2 regions of the Streptomyces sp. NPDC107517 genome follow, and region 2 is predicted to be linked to the other one. Evidence: riboswitches for the same ligand, from Rfam matches in the RefSeq annotation. Region 2 holds a riboswitch; the other holds the start of a gene.
The links. A riboswitch is a leader RNA that binds a small molecule or an ion and turns the genes downstream of it on or off. The one in region 2 is predicted to bind S-adenosylmethionine.
Positions count from the first base shown of each region.

Region 1: another riboswitch for S-adenosylmethionine. It lies ahead of thrC (threonine synthase); the one in region 2 lies ahead of ACZ67T_RS05665 (aminotransferase class V-fold PLP-dependent enzyme).

Region 1 covers NZ_JBVJPM010000004.1:141,280-149,855, reverse strand. The annotation lists gene groL (chaperonin GroEL) at 1-695, opposite strand, end outside; gene ACZ67T_RS11575 (cold-shock protein) at 1,015-1,218, opposite strand; gene ACZ67T_RS11570 (MoaD/ThiS family protein) at 1,670-1,945, opposite strand; gene thrC (threonine synthase) at 2,005-3,315, opposite strand; SAM riboswitch class I at 3,309-3,440, opposite strand; gene ACZ67T_RS11560 (glucosyl-3-phosphoglycerate synthase) at 3,621-4,568, shown strand; gene ACZ67T_RS11555 (DUF7927 domain-containing protein) at 4,606-6,714, shown strand; gene ACZ67T_RS11550 (alpha,alpha-trehalose-phosphate synthase (UDP-forming)) at 6,825-8,240, shown strand; gene otsB (trehalose-phosphatase) at 8,292-8,576, opposite strand, start outside.
Region 2 covers NZ_JBVJPM010000002.1:427,293-435,868, forward strand. The annotation lists gene qcrB (cytochrome bc1 complex cytochrome b subunit) at 1-843, shown strand, start outside; gene trpD (anthranilate phosphoribosyltransferase) at 1,008-2,072, shown strand; SAM riboswitch class IV at 2,186-2,302, shown strand; gene ACZ67T_RS05665 (aminotransferase class V-fold PLP-dependent enzyme) at 2,468-3,829, shown strand; gene ACZ67T_RS05670 (Lrp/AsnC family transcriptional regulator) at 3,899-4,180, opposite strand; gene ACZ67T_RS05675 (rhomboid family intramembrane serine protease) at 4,226-4,975, opposite strand; gene ACZ67T_RS05680 (hypothetical protein) at 5,132-5,371, shown strand; gene ACZ67T_RS05685 (NYN domain-containing protein) at 5,415-6,764, shown strand; gene ACZ67T_RS05690 (C40 family peptidase) at 7,082-8,113, shown strand; gene ACZ67T_RS05695 (C40 family peptidase) at 8,357-8,576, shown strand, end outside.

The DNA of each region.
Region 1 (8,576 bases), on a different contig from region 2:
AGGAGGTCCTTCACGTTGCCGATCTTGGAGTTGACGATGAGGATGTACGGGTCGTCGAGCGACGCCTCCATACGCTCCATGTCGGTGGCGAAGTACGCCGAGATGTAGCCCTTGTCGAAGCGCATACCCTCGGTGAGCTCAAGCTCCAGCCCGAAGGTCTGGGACTCCTCGACGGTGATGACGCCTTCCTTGCCGACCTTGTCCATGGCCTCGGCGATGAGCTCGCCGATCTGGGTGTCGGCGGCGGAGATGGAGGCCGTGGAAGCGATCTGCTCCTTGGTCTCGACATCCTTGGCCTGCTCGAGCAGGGCGGCGGAGACGGCCTCGACGGCCTTCTCGATGCCGCGCTTGAGGGCCATCGGGTTGGCGCCGGCCGCGACGTTGCGCAGGCCTTCCTTGACGAGCGCCTGGGCGAGGACGGTCGCGGTCGTCGTGCCGTCACCGGCGACGTCGTCCGTCTTCTTCGCGACCTCCTTGACCAGCTCGGCGCCGATCTTCTCGTACGGGTCCTCGAGCTCGATCTCCTTGGCGATGGACACACCATCGTTGGTGATCGTGGGGGCGCCCCACTTCTTCTCGAGGACGACGTTGCGACCCTTGGGGCCCAGGGTCACCTTGACGGCGTCGGCGAGCTGGTTCATGCCGCGCTCGAGGCCGCGCCGTGCCTCCTCGTCGAACGCGATGATCTTGGCCATGTGAAGTGGTCCTCCCGGACGGGGTGGAAACGCAAACGGACCGTGCTGGTGCCCGCGACGGACGGCCTGCGTGCCGTGTGGTTCCTTGCCCCACCCGGCCTGCGAGCCTCACCGACCCGATCCAAGTTCTGTCACTCTCACCTTCAGAGTGCTAACGCAATGATTAGCACTCGGCCTAGGAGAGTGCAAGCGCCTCCGGCAGACGCGCGGTCCCCGCGGGCGGCGTGCGCGGGGTGTGCGCGCACGCACGAGAGGCCCGCACCCCTCGCGGGGTACGGGCCTCTCGGCGTGAGTGTGTCGGTGGCCGATCGCGCCGAGATCAGACGGCGAGCTTGACCATGTCCGCCTGCGGACCCTTCTGGCCCTGCGAGATCTCGAATTCGACTCGCTGACCCTCTTCAAGGGTGCGGTATCCGTCCATCTGGATGGCGCTGTAGTGGACGAATACATCCGCACCACCGTCGACCGCGATGAAGCCGTACCCCTTCTCCGCGTTGAACCACTTGACGGTGCCCTGAGCCATGACTAACTCCCCTATTACTGGCCCTTGCACAGGCCCGCACTTCGCGGACCCGGGTCAGACCTCACCCCCCATTGATTGGAGGTGTGCGCCGGAACGCGTCGACCGCGGCTGAATGTATCTGCCCAACTGCCGTCTGCAACAGGTCAATCGGACGAGAAATCTGGGCACGGCAGAGCGGTAAAAAGCGGCGGACCCATTGGATTCCGGGGCAACTCGGGCCCGACAAATGCCACGAACACCCGATAAGGGCTGGGCACTTTGGCTGCTTCTTGTCGGACCGGGGCCGACTTCATATATGCGCTCGGCACAAGCGCGAAGCGCGGTTCCCAACTCTACCGCGCTCAACCCTGCAGAATTGCCCCCTCCGCTTCTCTCGCGGAGGGGGCAATTCAGGTAACTCTGTGTGGCCTCGTCAGGCCGGGCGATCAGCCGCCGGCCCTGTGCTCGACGGTCAGCCTCCGGCGACGGCCGGGATGATCGAGACGCCCGCGCCTGCCGGCGTCGCCGTCTCGAGGCCCTGCTCGAAGCGCACGTCGTCGTCGTTGACGTACACGTTGACGAAGCGGCGCAGCTTGCCCTGGTCGTCCAGGACGCGGGCCGCGATGCCCGTGTGGTTCTTCTCCAGGTCGGCGATGACCTCGGAGAGGGTGGCGCCCTCGGCGGCGACCTCGGCCTGACCGCCGGTGTAGGTGCGCAGGATGGTGGGGATGCGGACGTTGACGCTCATGTCGGGCTGCAGCCTTTCCGTGCGGGTGTCGCGGGGATTCGCGGGTCTTCGCGGGGTCTTCAGTGGGCGAGGCCCGCGTCGCGGAACGCGTCCAGGCTCGGGCGGATGGTGGCGGTCGCCTGGGACGTCTCGGCGACCGCGTCGAGGGTCTTGAGGCCGTCGCCGGTGTTGAGGACGACGGTGGTGAGCGCCGGGTCGATCAGGCCGGCCTCGATCAGCTTCTTCGTCACGCCGACCGTCACACCGCCCGCGGTCTCCGCGAAGATGCCCTCGGTCTGCGCCAGGAGCTTGATCGCCTCGACGACCTGCTCGTCGTTGACGTCCTCCACGGCGCCACCGGTGCGGCGGGCGATGTCGAGCACGTACGGGCCGTCGGCGGGGTTGCCGATGGCGAGCGACTTGGCGATCGTGTTCGGCTTCTGGGGCCGCACGACGTCGTGGCCGCCCTTGTAGGCGACGGACACCGGCGAGCAGCCCTCGGCCTGGGCGCCGAAGAGCTTGTACGGCTTGTCCTCGACGAGGCCGAGCTTGATCAGCTCCTGGAGGCCCTTGTCGATCTTCGTGAACTGGGAGCCGGACGCGATCGGGATGACCAGCTGGTCCGGGAGCCGCCAGCCGAGCTGCTCGCAGATCTCGAACGCCAGGGTCTTGGAGCCCTCGCCGTAGTACGGGCGCAGGTTGACGTTGACGAAGCCCCAGCCCTCGCCGAGCGGGTCGCCGATGAGCTCGGAGCAGAAGCGGTTGACGTCGTCGTAGTTGCCCTCGATGCCGACGAGTTCGCCGCCGTAGACCGCGGCCATGACGACCTTGCCCTGCTCCAGGTCGTGCGGGATGAACACGCAGGAGCGGAAGCCGGCGCGGGCCGCGGCGGCGCCGACGGCGCCGGCGAGGTTGCCGGTGGAGGAGCAGGACAGCGTGGTGAAGCCGAAGGCGCGGGCGGCCTCGATGGCCTGGGCGACGACGCGGTCCTTGAAGGAGTGCGTGGGGTTGCCGGAGTCGTCCTTGACGAACAACTTGCCCTGCTCGACGCCGAGTTCACGGGCGAGGTTGTCGGCCTTGACGAGCTTGGTCCAGCCGGGGTTCAGGTTCGGCTTCTCGGCGACGTCGGCCGGGACGGGCAGGAGAGGGGCGTAGCGCCAGATGTTGGCCGGTCCGGCCTCGATCTCCTTGCGCAGCGACTCGGGGTCGCCCGTCGGCAGGTCGTAGGAGACTTCGAGCGGCCCGAAACACTCGGCACAGGCGAAGATCGGTCCGAGCGGGAAGCTGGTGCCGCACTCGCGGCAGGAAAGCGCCGAGGCGGGTCCCAGATCAACGGAAGTGGTGGTGGCGACAGTCTGCGCAGCCATGATGGCGAGGCCCTTTCTCCTCATCTTCCTCGCGGCGCATCTCGCCACGAGACGGAATTGGCACCTTCCCCACCTGGACCTCGGCAAGGTCGGCGGGAGGGTTGCCGGGACTTCAACGGGCCGTATCCCTCTGTCCCTCTGGATGAGCGCTATTCGGTTGTTGATCTGGCACTTGATCACTCAAGCGCGGCGGCGACCCCGACATGCGATGGTCACCGGCGTTGTTCAAGACTGTAACCGAAGGCCTGGACGCTTGAGATAGTCGTCCGAACCGCGAGATGGATCACAGTTCGTGATCAGACAGTTCAGACAGTGAGGAGCCGCGCACCGTGCTGGAAGAAGTAGAGCGCTGGCTGAGCAGACGCTCCTGGTCGGTGACCGACCGCCCGCTCCCTCAGCTGATCGCCGCGAAGCGTGCCTCGGGCACCTCGGTGAGCGTGGTGCTGCCCGCGCTGAACGAGGAGGAGACGGTCGGCGAGATCGTCGCCGAGATCCGGCGCGCACTGATGACGGAGCGGGTGCCGCTGGTCGACGAGCTGGTGGTGATCGACTCGGGCTCGACGGACCGCACGGCCGAGGTCGCGCGGGCCGCCGGGGCGCGGGTCGTGCACCGGGACGCGATCCTGCCGAGGATCCCGGCCGTGCCCGGCAAGGGCGAGGTGCTGTGGCGCTCGCTGCTCGTGACGGGCGGCGACATCGTCTGTTTCGTCGACGCGGATCTGAAGGAGTTCTCCGCGGACTTCGTCTCGGGGATCGTGGGCCCGCTGCTCACGGATCCCGGCGTGGACTTCGTGAAGGCGATGTACGATCGCCCGCTCGGGTCCGCCGCGGGCCAGGGCGGCCGGGTCACGGAGCTGGTGGCGCGCCCGGTCCTGAATCTGCACTGGCCGCTCCTTGCGGGGTTCGTGCAGCCGCTCGGCGGCGAGTACGCGGCCCGCCGGTCGCTCCTGGAGCGCCTGCCGTTCCCGGTCGGTTACGGGGTTGAGCTGGGCCTTCTCGTCGACGCGCTGCACACGGTGGGCCTGGACGCGCTCGGGCAGGTCGACGTCGGCGTGCGCAAGCACCGGCACCAGGACGGGCAGGCGCTCGGGCGGATGGCCGCGGCGATCTACCGCACCGCGCAGCTGCGGCTCGCGCGCGGGCACCTCGTACGTCCCGTGCTCACCCAGTTCGAGCGCGGGGAACAGGGATTCGAGCCGCGCACGCACGACGTGGACACCGAGGAACGCCCCCCGATGACCGAAATCACCGAGTACGCGGAGCGCCGCGTGGCGTAGCCGAGGGTGATCGTATGTTTTGCCTACATTGCCCTTTATGTGGCTCAGACAAGTTTCGGGTGGGCGACGGCTGCGCGCAGCCGCGACCCGCACCGCCGGGGCGCTCGTCGCCACGGCCACCGCGCTGACGGCGCTCGGCGCCGCGACCCCCGCCTCGGCCGACGTGGTCACCCCGTTCACCAAGCGCTACGACGCAGCGCTGTACGGCGACTTCGTGACCATCGGCAACACCGTCATGGGCTGTCCGGCCGCGCCGGCCGGACCGGCGGCGCGCTGCGCGGCCGCCGTCGGCGGCCGGGGCGGCGACAACAACGACACGTTCGTGATGCAGCGCGTCAACACGGCCGGTACGACGGCCGGTTACGGCTCTAGCACCGGCCGGGTGACGATCCCACCGGGCGCGAAAGTGGCGTACGCCCGCCTGTTCTTCGGCGGCAGCGACGGCACGTACAAGAGCCCGAGCGGCGCGCAGCTCGCGCGGTGCGACATCTCCGGCGCCGATGTGGAGCCCTCGCCGAGCGCCCCTCTCGCCGCCATGCCCGTGCTCGCCGTGAACGGCAGGGCCGCGGCGAAGGTCTCCACCGAGGACCTGGTCCGGGACCCGGCGGCCACGGGCGGTCCGCACTACTACACGGGCGAGGCCGACGTCACGCGCATGTTCGCCGGCGTCACCGGCACCGGCGCACCCGTCCCCGTCGCGGTCGGCGGCATCTGGGCGCCCAACGGCAAGGGCTGCGTGGCCGGCTGGTCGATCACCGTCGTCTACAAGTACGACGCCCCGGACTCCACGTACGCCCCGGGCCGGCGCAAGGTGTACGTCTACGGCGGGCACGTCCTCCAGCGCCCCGCCTCGCCCGCGACCACGATCCGCGTGAACGGCTTCCACCGCGCGGGCACCGGCAAGGTGCGGGCGGGCGTCACCGCCTACGAGGGCGACTGGAACACGCCGGGCGACCGGTTCCTGGTCGACGGCAGGAACGTCATTGAGGCCCGCACCGGCAACACCGACAGCTTCTTCGTCAGCAAGGACGACGGCGCCGTCGCTCCGAAGACGGTCAACAACCTGAGCATCGACGCGAAGAAGTTCGACCTCCCCGACGGGACCGTCCCGCCGGGCGCCACCTCCACCGCGCTGACGTTCACCACCAGGGGCGACACCTACGTCCCCTCGGCGCTCGCCCTGTCCGTCCCGGTCCCCGACCTGGAGGTCACCAAGACGGCGAGCCCGAAGGCGGCCGGCCCCGGCGACACCGTCACCTACACGGTGAAGGCGAAGAACATCAGCTCGCTCGACTACCCGGACGCCAGGTTCAGCGACGACCTGACCGGCAGCCTCGACGACGCGACGTACAACGGCGACGTGCGCACGGACCTCGGGAACGTGTCGTACACCGCGCCGAGGATCGGCTACACCGGCGACATCCCGGCCGGGAAGACCGCCACCATCACGTACTCGGTGAAGGTCCACGCCCCGGTCCCTGGCGACGGGATGCTGACCGGCGCCGTCGAGGTGCAGTCTCCGCGCTCCAACTGCGGGGCCGGGAGCACCGACCCGCGCTGCGGGCCCGCCCCCGGCATCGAGAAGCCGCAGTCCCCGGCGCCGCCCGCCCTGCGCATCACGAACGTGCCGGAGCGGGCCGCCGTGCCGCCCTGCGAGGAGACCGGGAACACCATCACGATCGCCGACTTCTCGGCCAGGAACCGCACCGGCGCCGTCGTCGAGTGGCCCGTGACGGCCGGCTCGGCCCCGGTCGCCTCCACCGGGACCGTCACGAGGCGGGGGTCCGTCTACGTCTGGAAGGGTGACGTCGCCACCCACGGCAAGGTCGTCATCACGCAACGTGTGAAGGCGTCCTGCACGACGGGCGAGACCACCGTGATCACCGTGAGGGCGGACGTGCCGCGCACCAACTGCCCGACGGCCCGGGGCACCGAGGGCGATCCGTGCACGTCGGTCATCACGGCCAGGCGGCAGCAGGGCCGCCCGGGCCCGCCGCCGGATTCGCACGGGTCGCACCGGCCTGCGGACGGCTCGGAGCTGGCCACGACCGGCGGCTCGCACACGCTCCTGTACGGCGGTCTCGCGGCGGCCCTGTGGGGGCTCGGCGTCCTCGCGGTGGCGGCGGCGCGCAGCCGGCGTTACTGACGCGCAGGGGCAGGTGTCAGGACAGGCGAACGGCGGATCGTATACGGCCGGGCTCCCACGGAGTCCGGCCGTACGTTTGAGCGTTTACGGGCCGGGCTACGTTTGCCCGTATGGCTTCAGCGTCTTCTAGGCAGAGTGCACAGATCCTCGTCGCTTCCAACCGCGGTCCGGTCTCGTACGAGCTCGGGGCCGACGGGACACTCGACGCGCGGCGCGGCGGGGGCGGGCTCGTCTCCGGGCTCTCCGCGATCGGGCAGGACCCGGACGGCGCGAGCGCGGTGTGGGTGTGCGCGGCCCTCGGCGAAGGCGACCGCGAGGCGGTCCGGCGTGGCGTCGGAGAGCCGGGCGTGCGGATGCTCGACATCGACCCCGCGGTGTACGCCGACGCGTACAACGGCATCGCGAACTCGGTCCTCTGGTTCGTCCACCACCTGCTGTACCAGACGCCTCTCGAGCCGGTCTTCGGGCCCGAGTTCCGTGCGCGGTGGGCGTCGTACGAGGCCTACAACCGGGCGTTCGCCGAGGCGCTGGCCGCGGAGGCCGGGCCTGGCGCGGCGGTCCTCGTGCAGGACTACCACCTGGCGCTCGTGCCGGGGATGCTGCGCGAACTGCGCGACGACCTGCGCATCGGGCACTTCTCGCACACCCCGTGGGCGCCGGTCGACTACTTCCGGATGCTGCCGGACGACATCGCGGGGCAGCTGCTGCGGGGGATGCTGGGCGCGGACCGGCTGGGATTCCTGACGCGGCGCTGGGCGGACACGTTCACGGCGTGCTGCGAGGCCGTGGTGGGCGGCACGTCCGGTACGGAGATCGGGGTGCACGGCCTCGGCGCGGACGCGGACTTCCTGCGGGAGCGCTCACGCCGCCCCGACGTCGAGGAGCGGCTGGCCGCGCTGCGGGAGCAGATCGGCGGCCCGGACCGCAAGGTGATCGTCCGCGTGGACCGCACGGAGCTGTCGAAGAACATCGTGCGCGGCCTGCGCGCGTACGAGCTCCTCCTCGACGAGCGCCCCGAGTGGCGCGAGCGGGTCGTGCACGTCGCCTTCGCCTACCCGTCACGGCAGGACCTGGCGGTCTACCGGGAGTACACCGACGAGGTGTCCCGGGTCGCCGAGGAGATCAACTCCCGCTTCGGTACGGAGAGCTGGACCCCGGTCGTCCTCCATGTGAAGGACGACTTCGCGCGCTCCCTGGCCGCGTACCGGCTGGCCGACGTGGCGCTGGTCAACCCGATCAGGGACGGCATGAACCTCGTCGCCAAGGAGGTCCCGGTCGTCTCCGACGAGGGGTGCGCGCTGGTCCTGTCGCGGGAGGCGGGGGCGTACGAGGAACTGGGCGAGGACGCGCTCGTGGTGAACCCGTACGACGTGTCGGCGACGGCCGAGGCGCTGCACGCGGCGCTGGTCATGGGCGGCGGGGAGCGCGGCGAGCGCGCGAAGCGGCTCGCCGCCGCCGCGACCGCACTGCCGCCCGCCCAGTGGTTCCTCGACCAGCTGAACGCGCTGCGGGCGCTGGGGAGCTAGGGCCTCTCGTCCGGATCGGGCCGGTCTCGCGCTCGATCCGGACGAAGGACCCTAGGGCCTGCTGATCGCGCGGGCCAGGTCCGACATGAGTCCCACCACTCCCTGCGGCCCGTCCACCACGACGTCCGCCCGTTCGGCCAGTTCCGTGACCTCCGAGCTGCCGCTGCACACCAGAAGGCCGGGTACCCCGTCCATGCGGAGCTTGTCGACGGCGGCGAACGCGGGCAGGTCGCCGAGGTCGTCGCCCCCGTAGAGCACCGACGTCGCGCCCACCTCGCGTACGTACGTCGTGAGCGCCGCGCCCTTGTCCATGCCGGGCGGGCGCAGTTCCAGGAC
Region 2 (8,576 bases):
ATGGCCAAGGCGGGTGGCTTCTTCTTCCTGGTCTTCGGTGTCATCGCGGTCGTCGCCGCGATCGCGTCCGTCAACCCGATCTGGGCCATGGGCCCGTACCGGGTCGACCAGGTCTCCACCGGTGCGCAGCCCGACTGGTACATGGGCTTCTCCGAGGGCCTGATCCGCTTCATGCCGGGCTGGGAGATCAACCTCTGGGGTCACACGCTCGTCCTGGGTGTGTTCATCCCGCTGATGATCTTCCCGCTGGTCCTGGTCGTGATCGCGGTCTACCCGTTCCTCGAGTCCTGGATCACCGGCGACAAGCGCGAGCACCACATCCTGGACCGCCCGCGCAACGTCCCGACCCGGACCGCGTTCGGTGTCGCCTGGATCAGCTGGTACTTCGTCCTGCTTCTCGGTGGTGGTAACGACCTCTGGGCCACGCACTTCCACCTGTCGATCAACGCGATCACCTGGTTCGTGCGCATCGGGTTCTTCGTCGTGCCCGTGCTGGCCTTCCTCGTCACCAAGCGGATCTGCCTCGGCCTCCAGCGCCGCGACAAGGACAAGGTGCTGCACGGACGCGAGTCCGGCCTCATCAAGCGCCTGCCGCACGGTGAGTTCATCGAGGTCCACGAGCCGCTCGGGCCCGACGCCCTGCACACCCTCACCGCGCACGAGCAGTACGCGCCGCTCGAGGTCGGCCCGACGGTCGACGAGAACGGTGTGGAGCGCAAGGTGTCCGGTACGCAGAAGCTGCGGGCCAAGCTCTCCGACGGGATGTACGGCGAGGAGAGCCAGATCCCCAAGCCGACTGTCGAGGAGTACAAGGAGATCACCAGCGGCCACGGCCACCACTGATCACCTGACCTGACCTCCCCCACTCTCGGCTTCGCTCGAGCGGGGGGACCCCCATGGTCGCCACGGTGAGAGCCCCGTCCAGGCACTGGACGGGGCTCTTTGCCGCTCTCCGGGCTGGATAGGGTGGCCTTGTTCCCATACACACGAAGAACCAGGAGCGGCAGATGAATGCTGTGACCCCCGCAGGAGGCAATACCGCGGCGGGCCGTTCCTGGCCCCAGATCCTGAACGGCCTGCTCGAAGGGCACGACCAGAGCGCCGACGACACCGCCTGGGCCATGGACCGCATCATGCGGGGCGAGGCCACGGACGCGCAGATCGCCGGCTTCGCCGTGGCCATGCGCGCCAAGGGTGAGACCGTCGAGGAGATCTCCGGCCTCGTACGGGCCATGTACGACCACGCCAACGTGATCGAGGTCCCGGGCGACACGGTCGACATCGTCGGCACGGGCGGCGACGGCGCCAAGACGGTCAACATCTCGACGATGTCGGCGATCGTCATCGCCGGTACGGGCGCCAAGGTCGTCAAGCACGGCAACCGCGCCGCCTCGTCGGCGTCCGGCGCCTCGGACGTCCTGGAGAAGCTCGGCGTGAATCTGGAGCTGCCGCTGAAGCGCGTGGCCGAGGTCGCGGAAGAGGCCGGGATCACGTTCTGTTTCGCCGTGAAGTTCCACCCGGCGCTGCGGCACGTCGCGGCGGCGCGCGGCCAGCTGGGCATCCGCACGACGTTCAACGTGCTCGGTCCGCTGACCAACCCCGCCCAGGTGCGGGCCCAGGCCGTCGGGGTCGCCGACGCGCGGATGGCGCCCATCGTGGCCGGTGTCTTCGCCGAGCGCGGCCACTCGTCCCTCGTCTTCCGCGGCGACGACGGCCTGGACGAGCTGACGACGACGGCGACCTCGCGGATCTGGGTGGTCCGGGACGGCGCAGTGCGCGAGGAGGCCTTCGACCCGCGGGACGTCGGCATCGACCTGGTGCCGGTGTCCGCGCTGCGGGGCGCCGACGCGTCGTACAACGCGGAGGTGGCCCGCCGTCTGCTGGACGGTGAGAGGGGCCCGGTACGGGACGCGGTCCTCCTGAACTCGGCGGCGGCGCTCGTGGCTCTCACGCCCGGTGAGGGCCCTCTGACCGACCAGATCCGGGCCGGCATGGACCGCGCCGCGGAGTCGATCGACTCGGGCTCGGCGAAGCGGACGCTGGAGCGCTGGGTGGCGGCCAGCAACGCGTAAAAGTGCAGGACAGAAGTGGTGGGCAGGCACCGGTCGGTGCCTGCCCACCACGCTCCGTCCGGGATGCGGACACGCTGTTGCGACGAAGCGATCAGCTGGCATACTTCTCGGCAGGTCATGAGTGACAGCGATTAGGCCCCGGCTCGCTGTCCGGCAACCCTCCGTCCGTGGCGGGGTGCCCCGGGTGAAGACCAGGCAGTGCACAGCAAGGTGCTCTGCAAGCGCGGACCCCTGCACACCCTGGGGTCCTGGTCCTCAAGGGAGCAGTCTCGTGAGCAAGCGAATGCGATAGGGCATCTCCGCCCCACCTCCGCACACCCTTTTTCCTTTCTGCCGCTCTGTCGAGCCATCGGCTCCGGCGCGGTCAATTCGCTTGTCTCTCACGGGAGTTCGCCATGTCTGTCTCCACCGCTGCCGCCGACCAGTCGCTTTGTACCCCCCTGCCGGTTCTGGGCCGGGATGTCACCGTTCCGCTCGTCACCGGGGGCGAGGTCAGCTACGCGGCCCTCGACTACGCGGCCAGCGCCCCGGCGCTCCAGCGGGTCTGGGACGACGTGGCGGCCTACGCGCCGTACTACGGCAGCGTGCACCGCGGCGCCGGGTACCTGTCGCAGCTGTCGACCGACCTCTTCGAGAACTCCCGCGTGACCGTCGCCGAGTTCCTCGGCTGCCGCGCGGACGACCAGGTGATCTTCACCCGGTCGACCACCGACTCGCTCAACCTGCTCGCCGCGGTCCTCCCCGCCGACTGCGAGGTCTTCGTCTTCGAGACCGAGCACCACGCCTCGCTCCTGCCGTGGCGGGACGCCCGGGTGACCTACCTGAACGCGCCGCGCACGCCCGGCGAGGCCGTCCAGACCCTGGAGCGCGCCCTCGCCGACCGCGACCCGTACGGCCCCGCCCTGGTGTGCGTCACGGGTGCCTCGAACGTCACCGGCGAGCTGTGGCCCGTCCGTGAACTCGCGGCCGCGGCCCACGCGCACGGCGCCCGCATCGTCCTCGACGCCGCGCAGCTCGCCCCGCACCACCCCGTCGACATCCAGGACCTCGACGTCGACTGGGTCGCCTTCTCCGGGCACAAGCTGTACGCGCCCTTCGGCTCCGGAGTCCTCGCGGGCCGCGCCGACTGGCTCCAGGGCTCCGAGCCCTACCTCGCCGGCGGCGGCGCCTCCCGCAAGGTCGCGCGGCGCGCCGACGGCGGTGTGGACGTCGAGTGGCACGACAGCGCCGCCCGCCACGAGGCCGGTTCGCCGAACGTCATCGGCGTGTACTCCATCGCCTCCGCCTGCAAGGCGCTCACCGAGGCGGGCTTCGACTCGCTCGTCGCCCGCGAGCAGTATCTGATCGGCAAGGTCCGCGACGGTCTCGCCGCCGTGCCCGAGGTGAAGGTGCTCTCGCTGTTCGGCGACGACGCCCCGCGCGTCGGCGTCATCTCGTTCGTCGTCGACGGCTGGAACAGCTCGCACTTCGCGGCCGCGCTCTCCGCCGAGTACGGCATCGGCGTGCGCGACGGCCTCTTCTGCGCCCACCCCCTCGTGCGCACCCTACTGGGCAGCGACCCGCAGTCGCAGGGGGAGTGCGGGGCGCCCGAGGCAGCGCCCGGCGAGAAGTCCCTCAACGCGATCCGCGTCAGCTTCGGCGCCGGCACCCCGGACGAGCACGTCGAGCGCTTCGTCCGCGCCGTCACCGAGCTGGTCCGCGACGGCGCTCGCTGGAACTACCGCACGGAGGACGGGCGTTGCGTCCCGGCGGTGTGATCCGCCGACCTCACCGGACATGACGAAGGCCGCCCCTCGGGGCGGCCTTCGGTCGTCGAGCGGGCCGGATCAGGAGTCGAGCCCGATCGCGAACGCCGCCTCCAGGTCGTGCTGCGAGTACGTGCGGAACGCGACGTGCGTGTCCGTCGCCTCCACGCCCGGGATCTTGCTGATCTTCCCGGGGATGACGTCCGCGAGGTCGTCGTGGCGCGCGACGCGCACCATGGCGATCAGGTCGTACGTACCGGTCACGGAGAAGACCTCGCTGACGCTGTCGAGGGCGGCGATCGACTCGGCGATCTCGGGGATCCGGTCCACGCTGGTCTTGATGAGCACGATCGCGGTGATCACGGCTGGCTGTCTCCCTCGGTGGCCGTGGCTGGGGCTGCTTTCACTTTAGCCCTCCTGTCCGTCGCCACCTTCCTCGCACAGAAGCGCTTCGCGTCCCCCTCTTCTCCCCCTGTAGCGCACCCACGCGTAGAGGAAGCCGACGGAGAACCCGACCAGGTGCGCCAGGTAGGCCACTCCCGGCCCCTGGCCGCTCTGCCGGGCCGCAGCCCACTGGAGCGTCACCCAGAACGGCAGCACCACCCACGCGGGAAACCGCAGCGGCAAGAAGAACAGGAACGGGAACAGGCTCGTCACGCGCGCCCGGGGGAAGAGATACAGGAACGCCCCGAGCACCGCGGAGATCGCCCCCGAGGCGCCCACCAGGGTCTGTTCCGAGCCCGCGTACGCGATGGCGTAGCCGAGCAGCGCCGCGCAGCCGGAGAGCACGTAGAAGAGCGCGAACTGGAGGTGGCCCATTCCCTCTTCGACCATCGCGCCGAAGACGTACAGGAAGAGCATGTTGCCCAGCAGATGCAGCCAGCTGCCGTGGACGAAGAGGGCCGTGACGGTGGTGAGCGCGGCGCGTGGGGAGCCGGTGAGCAGCTGGGCGGGGATCACGCCCCAGCGCTCGAAGTAGTCGCTCTGCGCCGCCAGCAGCCGGTCGCCCGTGCCGTAGACGGGGTTGAGCCCGGACGCCGGGGACAGCATGAACGCCACGCAGCACAGAGCGATCAGCCCGTACGTCACCGGTGCCGGGTGGTTCCTGACAGCCGCTCCGAACGTCCTGCCCGCCGTCGCACCCCGATTGTCGATCATGTAACAGATCATGACGTAACGGTGCACACCTGCCCAGACGGCCTGCCGGGATTCCCCACTGTGGACGCCCGCGCGGTGGGTACCCGCCAGGCCGTAGGGTTACGGGCACCACGCACCACGGAAAACGTACGACCCCGAAAGAAGGCGACAGTCCCGATGACGGTTCCCCTGCCGACCGCCGAGACCCGTTGGCGCTGCACTCTCTGCGGCAACCTCACGCGTTTCGACGTGACCCGTTCGTCGAAGGTCGTCGAATACGTGCACCTCGATCTCGCTGGTGACCCGAAGGTCGAGGAGCGCGAGGTGGTCAGTGAGACCATCGAGTCGGTCCGCTGCCGCTGGTGCAACGCCGTGGATCAGGTCGAACTCGTGGACAGGCCGGGTGCCGGCTCCTGAGAGGGAGCCCAGCCCCCGGAACATACTCACATTGGGGTGACGGATGGTGGAGAGCGCAGGCGGGGAGGCCGGGGACGGCGCCGCTGAGGTGCTCGACCGGCCGTTGCCCGAAGGTGTGCGGCGTCGGGTCGTGCAGATCGTCTCGGACGGCTTCGGCGGGCTGACGGTCGCCGAACTGCCGCCCCAGTTGCGGCAGTATGCGCGCTTCACCCCGACCCGGCGTGCCAAGTTCGCCGGCAATGCGATGGCCGCCGCCCTCGAGGGTGACACGATCTTCCGCCAGCGCATCGGCGAACGTCTCAGAGATGCTCAGCCGGAGCTCGCCGGCGCCCTGGACTCCGGGGCGCCGCCGCCCGCCGCCGACCCCCTCGACGTGGCCGCCGCGGCCTATGTGCTGCGGCCCACCGGCTGGGTGAAGCTCGTCGCGGCCGCCGGCGAGGAGGCCGTGCGGGCCGACGCCGAGCGCGCCGACGAGGAGGCGCGGGCCGAGCTGGAGCGGCTGCGCGCCGAGGTCGGGGCCGCCCGCGACCAGGCCAGGTCCGAGACCGAACGGCTGCGCACGGAGCTGGAGTCGGCGAAGAAAGAGGCCGAGTCCCTCCACCGCAAGCTGCGCAGTGCGCTCAGTGACGTCAAGCGCGGCGAGGCCGCCGTGCGCAAGATCCACGGCGAGACCGAGGCCGTACGGGCCGAGATGCAGGCACAGCTGTCCGCCGCCGACAGCGAGACGCGGCGGCTCAAGGCGCGGCTCGGCGAGACGGAGGCGGCGCTCGAGGCCTCCCGCAAGGCGGCGCGCGAGGGCCGCAGCATCGAGGACATGCGCGTACGGCTGCTGCTCGACACCGTCCTGGAGTCCGCGCAGGGGCTGCGCCGCGAGCTGGCGCTGCCGCCCGTGTCCGTGCGCCCCGCCGAGACCGTGGACGCGGTCGAGCCCGGGCGGATGTCGCCCAAGGACATCGCGGCCCGCGCCCTGTCCGAGCACGACCCCGCCATCCTCGACCAGCTGCTCGCCCTGCCGCAGGCCCATCTCGTGGTCGACGGCTACAACGTCACCAAGACCGGCTATCCGACGATGCCGCTGGAGAAGCAGCGGCTGAGGCTGCTCGGCTCGCTCTCCCAGCTCGCCGCGCAGACCGGCGCCGAGGTCACCTGCGTCTTCGACGGGGCCGAACTCGCCGCGCCCGTACTGCTCGCGCCGCCGCGCGGTGTGCGCGTGCTCTTCTCGAAGGCGGGTGTCACCGCCGACGAGCTGATCCGCCAGCTGGTGCGCGCCGAACCCTCCGGACGGCCCGTGGTGGTGGTCTCCACGGACCGGGAGGTGGCCGACGGGGTCGCCAAGTCGGGTGCGCGTCCCGTCGCCTCCGTGATGCTTCTCAAGCGTCTCTCGCACGGCTGACCGACCGCCGCGCAGGTTCCGACCCTTCGCCGCATTGGCAACGTAGGTCTCATACGTAACCTCTGGTCCTGATGCCCGAATTGGCGGATCGTTTACGCAACGTAGTGTCAAACGAGCATTACCGCACGTGAGTTGAGTGCAAAGAATGCGCTCGGTGACCGACTTTTTTCTCGTCAGGATTTGAACTGATCACAGGAAGGTCACTAAGGTCTGGCCTCGAACCTCCGCTCGGGTGATCGCTCATCGGGAGTGACGGCAGAGGGTCACCGCCCACCGGCGTGTCGGTAGGCGGCTGGAGGAAGAAGGAGCTCGCCTTCGTGGCGTCCCACCGTCGACCCAAGCAGCCGAGCCGCACCCGTGTGACCGTGCTCACCGCAACCGCCGCCGCAGCCGTGGCCCTCACGTCACAGGCCGCGCAGGCCGCGCCGAAGCCGAGCAAGAGCGAGGTCAAGGCCAAGGTCGACAAGCTCTACGAAGAGGCGGAGAGGGCCACCGACAAGTACAACGGGGCCAAGGAGAAGCAGAAGAAGCTCGAGAAGGAGATCGGCGACCTCCAGGACAAGGTCGCCCGCGGCCAGGAGGACCTCAACGAGCTGCGCACCGGCCTCGGTTCGATGGCCAGCGCCCAGTACCGCTCCGGCGGCATCGACCCCTCCGTCCAGCTCTTCCTCTCCGCCGACCCGGACGACTTCCTGGACAAGGCCTCCACGCTCGACCAGCTCAGCGGTCAGCAGGTCGAGGGCCTGAAGAAGATCCAGGAGAAGCAGCGTTCGCTGGCGCAGGAGCGCCAGGAGGCCGCCGACAAGCTCAAGGACCTCGCCGACACCCGCACGGAGCTCGGCAAGAAGAAGCAGCAGGTCCAGAGCAAGCTCAGCGCCGCGCAGAAGCTCCTCAACAGCCTCACCGCCGCCGAGCGTCAGAAGATGGCCGAGGAGGAGGCGCGCGCCAGCCGCTCCGCCGGCTCGCGCGTCGACCTGGGCAACGAGGTCCCCGCCTCGAAGCGCGGCGCCGCCGCCCTGAACGCCGCCGCCACCCAGCTCGGCAAGCCGTACGTCTCCGGCGGCACGGGCCCCAACTCCTACGACTGCTCCGGGCTCACCCAGTGGTCGTACGGACAGGCCGGTGTGGGCATAACCCGGACCACGTACACGCAGCAGAACGACGGCCCGAAGATCGGCATGAGCCAGCTCAAGCCCGGCGACCTGGTCTTCTTCAACAACCTCGCGCACGTGGCCCTGTACGCGGGCAACGGCCAGGTACTGCACGCCCCGCACCCCGGCGCCGTCGTGCGCTACGAGTCGATGAGCACCGTCGGCTCGTTCCAGTTCGGCGTCCGCATCTCCGGCTGAGAACCCCGTCCGGATCCGCCGGGCGAGCGCCCAGCGAAAACGCGCCCGTTCGGGCGAATTCCGGCATCACCCGCTGACCCCACGCCCCGCCCTTGACCTGCGTCATAGGCGGGGCGTCGCGGTTTCCGCCCGCACAGCGGACGTTGGCCGTGCCCGCCCCTCACGGCTACTGTCGCCGCGCATTCCCCTGACCGGGCTCTCCGGCCGGGGGTCGTTCGTCAGCGGAAGGGGGAGCGGCTACCCGTGGGGTCCCATCGCCGTCCCGCGCAGTCCGGCCTCGACCGGAGCGCGCGCGGCTCCACTGTGTACGTCCTGTCGGCCGTGGCGGCCACCGCCGCCGCCGGGCTCACCGCCGCCCCCGCGGGCGCCGCGCCGCAGGACCGCCCGTCCGGCACCCGGGCCGAGGTCGACCGCCTCCTCGAGCAGGCCGAGCAGGCCACCGAGGCGTTCAACAAGGCCGACG